DNA from 2 places in the Arthrobacter sp. LT660 genome. Region 1 is predicted to be linked to the other one. Evidence: riboswitches for the same ligand, from Rfam matches in the RefSeq annotation. Region 1 holds a riboswitch; the other holds the start of a gene.
The links. Region 1 has a riboswitch for S-adenosylmethionine ahead of AC0QSG_RS13150 (ABC transporter substrate-binding protein). Riboswitches for the same ligand answer to the same signal wherever they lie in the genome.
Positions count from the first base shown of each region.

Region 2: it holds a riboswitch for S-adenosylmethionine, as region 1 does, so the genes downstream of both, AC0QSG_RS09085 (methylenetetrahydrofolate reductase) here and AC0QSG_RS13150 (ABC transporter substrate-binding protein) in region 1, are expected to answer to the same signal.

Region 1 covers NZ_CM149651.1:2,816,574-2,821,302, forward strand. The annotation lists gene AC0QSG_RS13145 (acyl-CoA dehydrogenase family protein) at 1-1,244, shown strand, start outside; SAM riboswitch class I at 1,625-1,714, shown strand; gene AC0QSG_RS13150 (ABC transporter substrate-binding protein) at 1,808-3,463, shown strand; gene AC0QSG_RS13155 (ABC transporter permease) at 3,470-4,429, shown strand; gene AC0QSG_RS13160 (ABC transporter permease) at 4,447-4,729, shown strand, end outside.
Region 2 covers NZ_CM149651.1:1,963,016-1,967,744, reverse strand. The annotation lists gene AC0QSG_RS09095 (helicase HerA-like domain-containing protein) at 1-109, opposite strand, end outside; gene AC0QSG_RS09090 (IS1380 family transposase) at 277-1,671, opposite strand; SAM riboswitch class I at 2,004-2,109, shown strand; gene AC0QSG_RS09085 (methylenetetrahydrofolate reductase) at 2,197-3,105, shown strand; gene metE (5-methyltetrahydropteroyltriglutamate--homocysteine S-methyltransferase) at 3,161-4,729, shown strand, end outside.

The sequences.
Region 1 (4,729 bases):
CTGTCCCCGCCCGCCACCTGATCAAACTGACTCCGGGCGTGCCCGCAACCAGCCACTACGACGAGCTGGCCGACGTGTTTCGGCCCGTCTTCGAGCGCATCGCGGAGGGCGCCGCGGTGCGCGACGCCGAGCGGGTGCTGCCCTACGAGCAGGTCGGATGGCTCAACCAGCTGCGGTTCGGCGCCCTGCGCGTGCCGGAGGCGGACGGCGGCTACGGGGCATCGCTGGCGGACACCTTCCGGCTGCTCATCGAGTTGGCCGAGGCGGACTCGCAGGTGTCCCACCTGCTCCGTTCGCACGTCGGGTTCGTCGAATCCGTCCTGACGCTGGACGACGCGGAGGTCCGCAACCGCTGGTTTGCCCGCTTCGTCGGGGGACAGCTGGTCGGCAACGCGTACACCGAGCGCGGAGGCAATGAACTCGGAACGCTCAACACCCGGCTCCTGGAACACGACGGCCTGTTGCGGCTGACGGGCAAAAAGTACTACTGCACCGGCACCATCTTCGCCGATTGGGCGGCAGTCGCGGCGACGGTGCCGGGCGTCGCCGGGCGCCACATCGCCGTCGTATCGACGCAGCACTCCGGCGTGCGGATCTTCGACGATTGGGACGGCTTCGGCCAGCAGTTGACCGGCACGGGATCTACGACCTTCGACGACGTTCCGGTCGACACCCTGCTTCGGCCGGCCGAGCTCGAGGCGCACGTGGAATCGGCCGTCTTCCAGCTGGTTCTGCTCGCCGTGCTGGCCGGGATCTCGAGGGCCGCGCTGGCCGACGCCCGCGCGGCCGTCCAGGCACGGACCCGGACATTCAGCACCGGTACGGGCGTTCCCGTCCGTGAGGAGCCGCAGGTGTTGCAGCTCATCGGAGAGATGTCCTCCACGGCGTTCGCGGTCGACGCCGTGGTGCTGGCCGCCGTCGCGGAGGTCGAGTCCGTGGATGGCGAGTCGGGGCTGACGGAGGCCGAGCGGTGGGCCGTGTGCGAGCTGGCCGCCAACCGCGCGCAGACCGTGGTCCAGCCGCTGGTGCTGTCCGCGGCGTCCAAGCTCTTCGACGGTCTCGGCGCCTCGTCCACGGCGCGCGTGTGCAACCTGGACCGCCACTGGCGGAACGCGCGCACGGTCGCGACCCACAACCCGACCATCTACAAGGCGCGGATCGTCGGGGACTACGAGGTCAATGGAACCGCCCCGCGGAAGTTCGACGCCGTGGGAGACGTGGCCCAGGTGGGTTTCGCGCGTTGAGCGGTTGGTCGGTTGGCGGTGCCGCGACCGCGACCGCTCCCGCCCTCCTGCAGCCGAGACCGCCCAATATTGCCGAGACCTGCCGAAATTCCGGGAGATCTCGATATTTTCACCCGGTCTGGAGCACCTCCCACATCCCATCGCGAGGACGAGGACCGCTGGCCTCGCCTAGTCGCGGTCAGACTCCTCGCAAAAATGCGGTCCGGCTACTCGGCGCCGCACTCTCACGTAACCCGGCGTCATCTGGAGCAACATTGAACGAATGAGTCACCAAGCCGGTTCGTGTCCGTTTGTTTCGCCATATCGCCGTAATCCTTGGTCACATCGAAGATCCTGCAAGACACTTTAAACATGACCGCGGAGGTTCCGCAGTCACACGACAACCATCCAGAGCGGCTGAGAGACCTGGCTCATTGACGCCGCAGCAACCACCCCCTCGGGGCCGGTGCTCATGCCAGGACCGATGGAGATTGCCAGACTCCGCAGGTTCTTAAACGTCGGTCCGCCGACGTCCACACAGCTGCGGACAGAGCGTTCCTCGGTAACAACCGAGAGGATCCACTATGGAACCCACACCCCGTATTTCCCGTCCCGGCCGCGGCACCGTTCGCCGCGCTTCCGCACTCGTCGCACTGTTGGGAGCCGCCTCCTTGGCATTGGCGGCCTGCGGATCGGGCGCGTCCGGCAACCAGCCGTCGGCCGCCGCCGGCGAGCCGGTGCAGGGCGGAACGTTCACCTATGCCGAGGTCACTCCGATCAACAATTGGCAGACCCAGGCCGCGCGCTTCTACGAGAAGGCGAACGTCCTCAACAGCGTGCTCGACCGCCTCACCTACTTCGACGCTGAGAACGGCGAGCTGGTCGGATGGATTGCGAGCAAGTTCGAGGCCAACGCGGACAAGACCGAGTTCACATTCACCATCCGCGATGGCGTGACGTTCTCCGACGGGACGCCGCTGGACGCGCAGGCCGTGAAGGCCAACCTCGACGCCCTGGGTCTGGGGGTCGAGGCCGCCCAGGTGCAGCCGAACGTCGACTTCGCGTCCTACAAGTCCGCCGAGGTTCTTGCCGACAGCCAGGTGAAGGTCACGCTGAAGAGCCCGGACGCAAACTTCCTCCGGGCGACCTCTTCGGTGACCGCCGGACTGGTTTCCCCGGAAACTTTGAAGCTGGACAACGCGGGCCAGTCCGCAATCTCGAAGATCGTCGGCTCGGGCCCGTTTGTGTTCGAGTCCGAGAAGACGGACGAGGAGGTCGTGTTCGCCAAGCGAGCCGACTACGCGTGGGCCCCCGAGACGGCCGAGAACCAGGGTGCGGCCTATTTGGACAAGCTCGCCGTGAAGTACCTACCGGAGGTTGCCCACCGTGCCGGCGCCGTGCAGTCCGGCCAGGTGGACCTCGTCCGCGGCCTGCAGCCTGCCGATGAGGCGGCGCTGGCAGCCGGAGGAGCGCAGGTGCTTCCCGCGAAGGGCGTGGACCTAACGGCGAACATGGCCGCCGTGCGCATCGGCAGCGGCAAGCTCGCCGACGTCAAGGTGCGTCAGGCACTGCAGGTCGGCATTGACCGCCAGACCATTAAGGACACCGTGCTTTCGGATAGCTACGAGATTGCCGGGTCGGTGCTCAACCGCGCGGCGCCCGGATACGTCGACCTTTCCGCGGAACTCGCCTACGAGCCCGAGAAGTCCAAGCAGTTGCTCGACGAGGCGGGTTGGAAGGTCGGAACAGACGGCATCCGCGAAAAGGACGGCGAGAAGCTGCAGGTCACCGTCACCTCCTCCAACAACTCCGTGGTGATCAAACCCGCCTTCGAACTGATCGAGCAGCAGTGGCGCCAGATCGGCGTGAAGCTGGTCAACCGAGCAGCGGACAACACGTTCCTCGCCACGGCCATGATCGACCCCAACATCGAGTTCTTCGGCACCCGGCAGTTCGCCTACGGGGGACTCGGCCCGGTCTTCGGACCGGAGAGCAACACCCAGACGCTCAACGCGGACAAGGACCTCAACTCACTCTTCGCCGAGGAACGCGCCGCGGCCAGCGACGAGGAACATCTGGAACTCGTGGCCGAGGAACAGCGTCAACTGGTTGTCGACCAGGCACTTTCGCTGGTCTTGTGGGACGAGGTGCAGGTCTACGGGGGAGCCCCGGGCTCACACGTGGAATTCACCTCCGGAACCGCGCCCATATTCCAGGGCGCCTGGAAGACCGGGGAGTAGTCCGCCGTGGCCGCCTACATCGCGAGAAGGATCGGACAGTCCCTGTTGGTCGTCTGGCTCGCCTACACGCTGGTCTTCCTGGCCGTGCAGCTCCTGCCCAACGATCCCGTGACGATCTTCCTCTCCGCCGATGCGGCAGCCGACCCGGCGACAATCGCCGCCATGAAGGCCCAGTACGGCTATGACCAGCCGCTGTTGGTGCAGTACGTCGGCCAGCTCGCGGACATCCTCCGCGGAGACGTGGGCTACTCGCTCGCTTCGGGGCAACCCGTTTCGGAACGCATCGGCTCCGTCATCGCGTCCACGCTGGCGCTGGCCGGCAGTGCGTTCGTCGGCGCGGTCCTGTTGGCGGTTGCGCTCGCCGCGACCGCCACGCTGGCACGGGCCACTTGGCTCAAGCGGACCATTCTGAACCTTCCCCCGCTCTTCGCCGCTGTGCCGGTCTTTTGGCTTGGACTGGTCCTGCTGCAGGTGCTCGCCATCCAGTGGGGGGTGATGTCGCTCTTCCCGGACGGTTCGTTCGCGTCGTTGGCCGTCCCGGTCCTGGTGCTCGCCGTGCACGTCTCGGCACCGATCGCCCAAGTCCTGCTGAAGAGTCTCGACGCCGTCTATGCGCAACCCTTCATCGACGTGCTGCGGGCAAAGGGCGCCTCTCCGGCGTGGATCTTCTACCGGCACGCACTGAAGAACGCGGCTGCGCCGGCGATGACCATCAGCGGTATCACGGTCGGCACGCTGCTGGCCGGGTCGGTGATCACGGAGACCGTCTTCGCCCGCGCCGGCCTGGGGCAGGTCGTCCTCCAGGCGGTTACCGCCCAGGACGTGCCGCTTGTCCAGGGGCTCGTGCTTTTGACCGCGACCGCCTTCGTGGGGGTCAACCTCGCCGTGGATCTGCTGTACCCGCTGCTGGACCCGCGGATCCTGAAAAGCAGCACCCACGGCGCACCCCGTGCGCTGGCCGCCTGATAAGAAACGGAGCGAACATGAGCACCAAGCCGGATACGATCGCCCCGGTCGCCGCGGTGGCGTTCCCACCCGAGGCTGCGACGCAGGCATCCACCCCCGACCCAGGGCCGACGGGTGGGCGGCACCGCGGCGCCATGCATTTGCCGGCGCTGTGGTTGACCGCAGCCCCGCTATTACTGGTGCTGGGATGGGCGCTCCTGCCCGGACTCTTCACCGGTTTCGACCCCGTCACAGGAGTGCCGGCCGAGAAGTTCCAGGCCCCGGGAGCCGAACACTGGTTCGGCACGGACCACCTTGGTC
Region 2 (4,729 bases), 850 kb from region 1:
GATGGACCTCGCCCCCGACCAGCGCCGCCCCCAGGTCCACGCAGGGTCCCTCGAAGGTGTAGCCGGACTTGATCTTTTCGGCCTGCCCGGCCGCTGCGCTCGTCGACATGGCACCCAGCCTAAGCCTCGATCCACCGATGCGTGGTGAGTGATAGATCGTTTACGTGAACTTTTGAGTTACGTGGTTTTGGGTGTCGTTGATGTCCCGGCCTCGCTGCCGGTGGTGTTCCACGTTGTTTTTCCGGTAGTGCCGCGGTACGGCTGACTGGTCGGTTTTCAGGAAGGTTGTGGTGGTGCGTTCACTGCGGTGAAGAGTCGTTCCCACGCCGATTGCCAGGGCCATGCCTCGGGTAGGCGTAAGCGGATTCTTCGGCCACTGGAGGCGATTCGGGCCGGGACGTTGACGAGCTTGGCCCGGATTGTTGCGGTCCTGGCTTTGGTGAACTTCCCAGCGGCCAGGACGCCCGCGGTCCGGGCGAGGTTGTAGGCCATTACGGCCAGCGCCAGCCAGGCGGAGTTCGCCCCGAAGTGCCCGGATGGAAGGTGTGCCAGGGCACTGTTTTTCAGGTCGGCGTTGACTTGTTCGATGATGGCGTGTTTGCGGTGGGCCGCATCCGCGGCGACTGTGTCCAGAACGTCGTTGGTGACGGTGGTGAAGAACGCGTGGAACCGATGCGCCTGGAACAGGGTCGGCTGGCCGACTCCGGATTGCGGGTTCAGCTCGGGTATGCGGCGCACGACGAGGCGTCCGGTGACTTGTTCGCCCTTCTTGCGGGAGGTGAACGCGGTGAAGGATGTTTCGGCGACTTCCGCGCGGGAAATCCAGGCGCCGGCGTCCTCGTCGAAGACCGCGTCGGTGTATTCGATGGTTGTCCACGCGGAGTCCTCGATGCCGGCGATGGCGCGTTTCACTGCCTGGTCCATGCGCACGGTTACCGAGATATCGGCCCTGGCGGCCAGGGCGGCGGATACCGGCGCGTGGCCGTAGTAGGCCGAATCGAAGCGGCAGAGCACCGGGGCCCCCTCACGGATGCGCCCCAACGTGGACAGGGCATCGGCAACCAGCCGCCTGGCGCCGCGGGCCGAGTTCGCCGCGCCCTTGCGCAACCGTTGGGCCAAAACGATCGGGGCGGCGTCCTTCGTGGAGGCGGTGGCCAGGAGGGCGTTCAGTCCCCGCACCCCGGAGTAGCCGTAGCCCGATCCCTGTTTCTGGTAGCCGTGGACCTCGATGATCGTGTCGTCGACATCGACGAAGACGAAGCCGGGGTCCGAGGGGTTTCCCAGTGGTGCTGCCCTGTCGGCGAGGTTGACCAGGAAGCGGGAGGCAACCGCGTCGATCTGGCGGACGTGTCCGAAGGTAAAGGACCGCAGGAACGAGCCCAGAGTCGAGGGAGCATAGGCGGAGCTGAAGATCCGTTTGGTACCGCCGTGGCGCAGCACTGCCATGTCGTCGATGGAATCCGCCCCGGCGGTCATCCCGGCCACCAGCGAGGTGACCTTCAAGCCGGCGTTCGCGCCCTTGTCCGTGGGCACAGTGAGCCGCGCGTCGGCCAGTTCGCGCAAGCCCGCGTCCCTGGCCAATCCGAGGATCGGCACCAGCCCCGCGGCAGACACGAGGTTGGGCTCGTCGAAGGAAACTGACACGGCGGAGGGACTGTGGGAAACTTGCACCTGCGAGATGCCCTTCTGATTCAGGAAACTTGTTCTGTGGTAAGTCCAATTTTCCCTGAAAAGACGGGCATCTCCTCATTAATGACGTCCTACCCCACCTGAGCCCGTCGGTGGATCAAGGCTAAGGCGCGCTCCGCGGCGACGCACCCGTCCCCGGTCCCGCGCCCCGCCCGCCGGGCGCGTCACAATCGCTTCACATGACGCGGTGCGGCGGCTCGGTGACGCGTGTGGCGGCCCGGCGCCGGTCACATCCGGTCATATTCCGGATGATGAAGCGCCGCGCGACGGACGGCTTGCGGGGCCGTCCGGGCCCTGCGTTAGATAGTGGAACCCAACCATCAAGAGCGGCCGAGAGATCTGGATCGATGACGCCGCAGCAACCATCCGAGGGCCCCGTGGGGGCCGCGCGAACGGTGCTACCGCCAGAAGCGATGGAGACGCATCAGCGACGCCACCCGGACCCGCGGCATGCCACCGGACCGGACCGCCGCCGCACTCCTTCGCTGTGACAATGCGAGGAGAACCATGTCCGAACACAACGTCGGCGCAGCCCCACCGGCGCTGTCCTACGAGCTGTACCCGCCGGCCAACGAACGCGCCGCCGCCAGGGTCTTCGAGACCATCGAGGCGCTGGCCGGCACCAACCCCGACTACGTGTCCGTCACCTCCAGCGGGACGCCTGCCCGCCGCGAGGCCACCATCGAACTCGTGGGCCACCTGGTCCGCAACACCGCGCTGCGGCCCCTGGCGCACCTGATCTGCGTGGGGGAGAGCCGCGCCACCCTGGACGCCCTTGTCACCCGCCTGGTCGGGCTGGGCGTCCGCGGGGTGCTGGCACTGCGCGGGGACCTCCCCGCGGAGCCGGACGCGAACCGCGGGGAGCTCCGCTACGCCGGCGAGCTGGTGGAGCTGATCCGCGGCGTCGAGCGGCGCCACGCGGCGTCGTTGGCCGGCGGCAGGCTGGCCGTCGGGGTGGCGGCGTATCCGCGCCGGCACCCGGAGTCGCCGTCGTTCGAGCACGACGTCGAGGTGCTGCTGGCGAAGGAGCGTTCCGGCGCCAACTTCGCCATCACCCAGGTCTACTTCGAGCGCTCCGACTACACCGGCCTCGTGGAGGCCGCGCGCCGCGCCGGGGTCAGGATTCCGATCGTCCCCGGCATCATCCCGTTCGACAGCGTGCGGCGCCTGACCCGCCTCGCCGCGATGTCCGGCGTCGAACCGGGCAGGGACCTGCTGCACCGCCTCGAAACGGCGGACAGCGACGGCGAACGACGCCGGATCGGCGTCGCCAGCGCCGTCGAGCTGGCCAAGGGCGCGTTCGATGACGGCGCCCCCGGCCTGCACCTCTACACGTTCAACGATCCGCAGGGCTCGCTGGAAGTCGTCGAGGCGCTCGAGATCTCCAAGGCAGCACCGCAACGCGTGCCCGCCTAGGCGGCGCGCACGCACACCGACCCACCGACCGATTCACCGCAAAAGGAGCACCACCATGACCACCCACCAGAACAGCTTCCCCGCCGCCACCATCCTCGGATACCCCCGGATCGGACCGAACCGCGAACTCAAGCGCGCCATCGAGGCCCACTGGGCCGGCAAGCTCGACGCCGACGGCCTGGACCGGGCGTCCGAGGCCCTGCAGGACGCCACCATCGACCGGCTGACCGGCCTCGGACTCGGCGCGGCGGACTCCTCCATCCCCGCCGACTTCGCCCTCTACGACCAGGTGCTGGACACCACCGCCGCCCTCGGCGCCTTGCCGACGCGCTTCGCCGACCTCGCCGAATCGGACGGGTCGCTGGACACCGACGGGTACTTCACGCTGGCCCGCGGCGACGCCGAGCGCCCGCCGCTGGAAATGACCAAGTGGTTCGACACGAACTACCACTACCTGGTCCCGGAGATCGGCCCGGACACGACGTTCGCGCCGCTCGCCCACCGCCTCACCAGCCTCGTGGCCCGGCAGAGCCGCCGCGGAAACACCCTCCGTCCCGTCCTGGTCGGCCCGGTGACCTACCTGCTGCTGGCCAAGGCCGAGGACGGCGCACCCGAGGGCTTCGACCCGTTGTCGCGGCTGGACGACGCCGTTGCCGCCTACGAGGGCATCATCGGCGCGCTCGGAGACGCCGGCGCCGAATGGGTGCAGCTGGACGAGCCGGCCCTGGTCACCGACCGCGGCGGCGAACTGGCCGTCGCCGGCGGCGTCGTCGAGGGCGCCTACCGTGCGCTGGCCGCAGCAACGCGGGCAGGCTCGGGGCCGGCCCTGTTCGTCACCACCGGCTACGGCACCGCCGGAAACCGCCGCGCGCCAGGTGAGGCCCTCGCACTGCTCGCGTCCGCCGGCGTCCAGGCAGTGCACGCGGACCTCGTCGCCGGGGACCTCCTGGCCGACGCCGGGGTGCATGCCTTCCGCGCCGCCAACGGCGGCGCCGCGACGCTGGTCGCCGGCGTCGTGAACGGCCACAACATCTGGCGCAACGACCTCGCCGCGTCGCTGTCCACGCTGGACAAGTTGACCGCGGGCGGCGGCAAGGTGTCCGTCGCGACCTCGACGTCGCTGTTCCACGTCCCGCACCAGGTCGACATCGAGACCAACCTCCCGGGCCACCTGCGGGACTGGATGGCGTTCGCGGACGAGAAGACCACCGAGGTCCTTACCCTGGCCCGCGGACTCGCCACCGGGCCGGACGCCATCGCGGACGAGGTCGGGGCGGCCACCGCGGCCCTCGCGGCGCGGGCCACCGGCGAAGGCGTCCGCAAGGAGGCCATCCGCCGGCGGACCGGGAGCCTCACGGCCGCGGACTTCACCCGGCCCGACGGCGCCGTCCGCGCGGCGGCGCAGCAGGAGCGGCTCGGGCTGCCGGTGCTGCCGACCACCACGATCGGTTCCTTCCCGCAGACCGGCGACGTCCGCAAGGCCCGCTCCGGGCAGCGCAACGGCGCCATCACGGATGCGGCCTACGAGGGCTTCCTGCGCGAGGAGATCGCCCGCGTGGTGCGGCTCCAGGAGGACCTCGGCCTGGACGTGCTGGTCCACGGCGAGCCCGAGCGCAACGACATG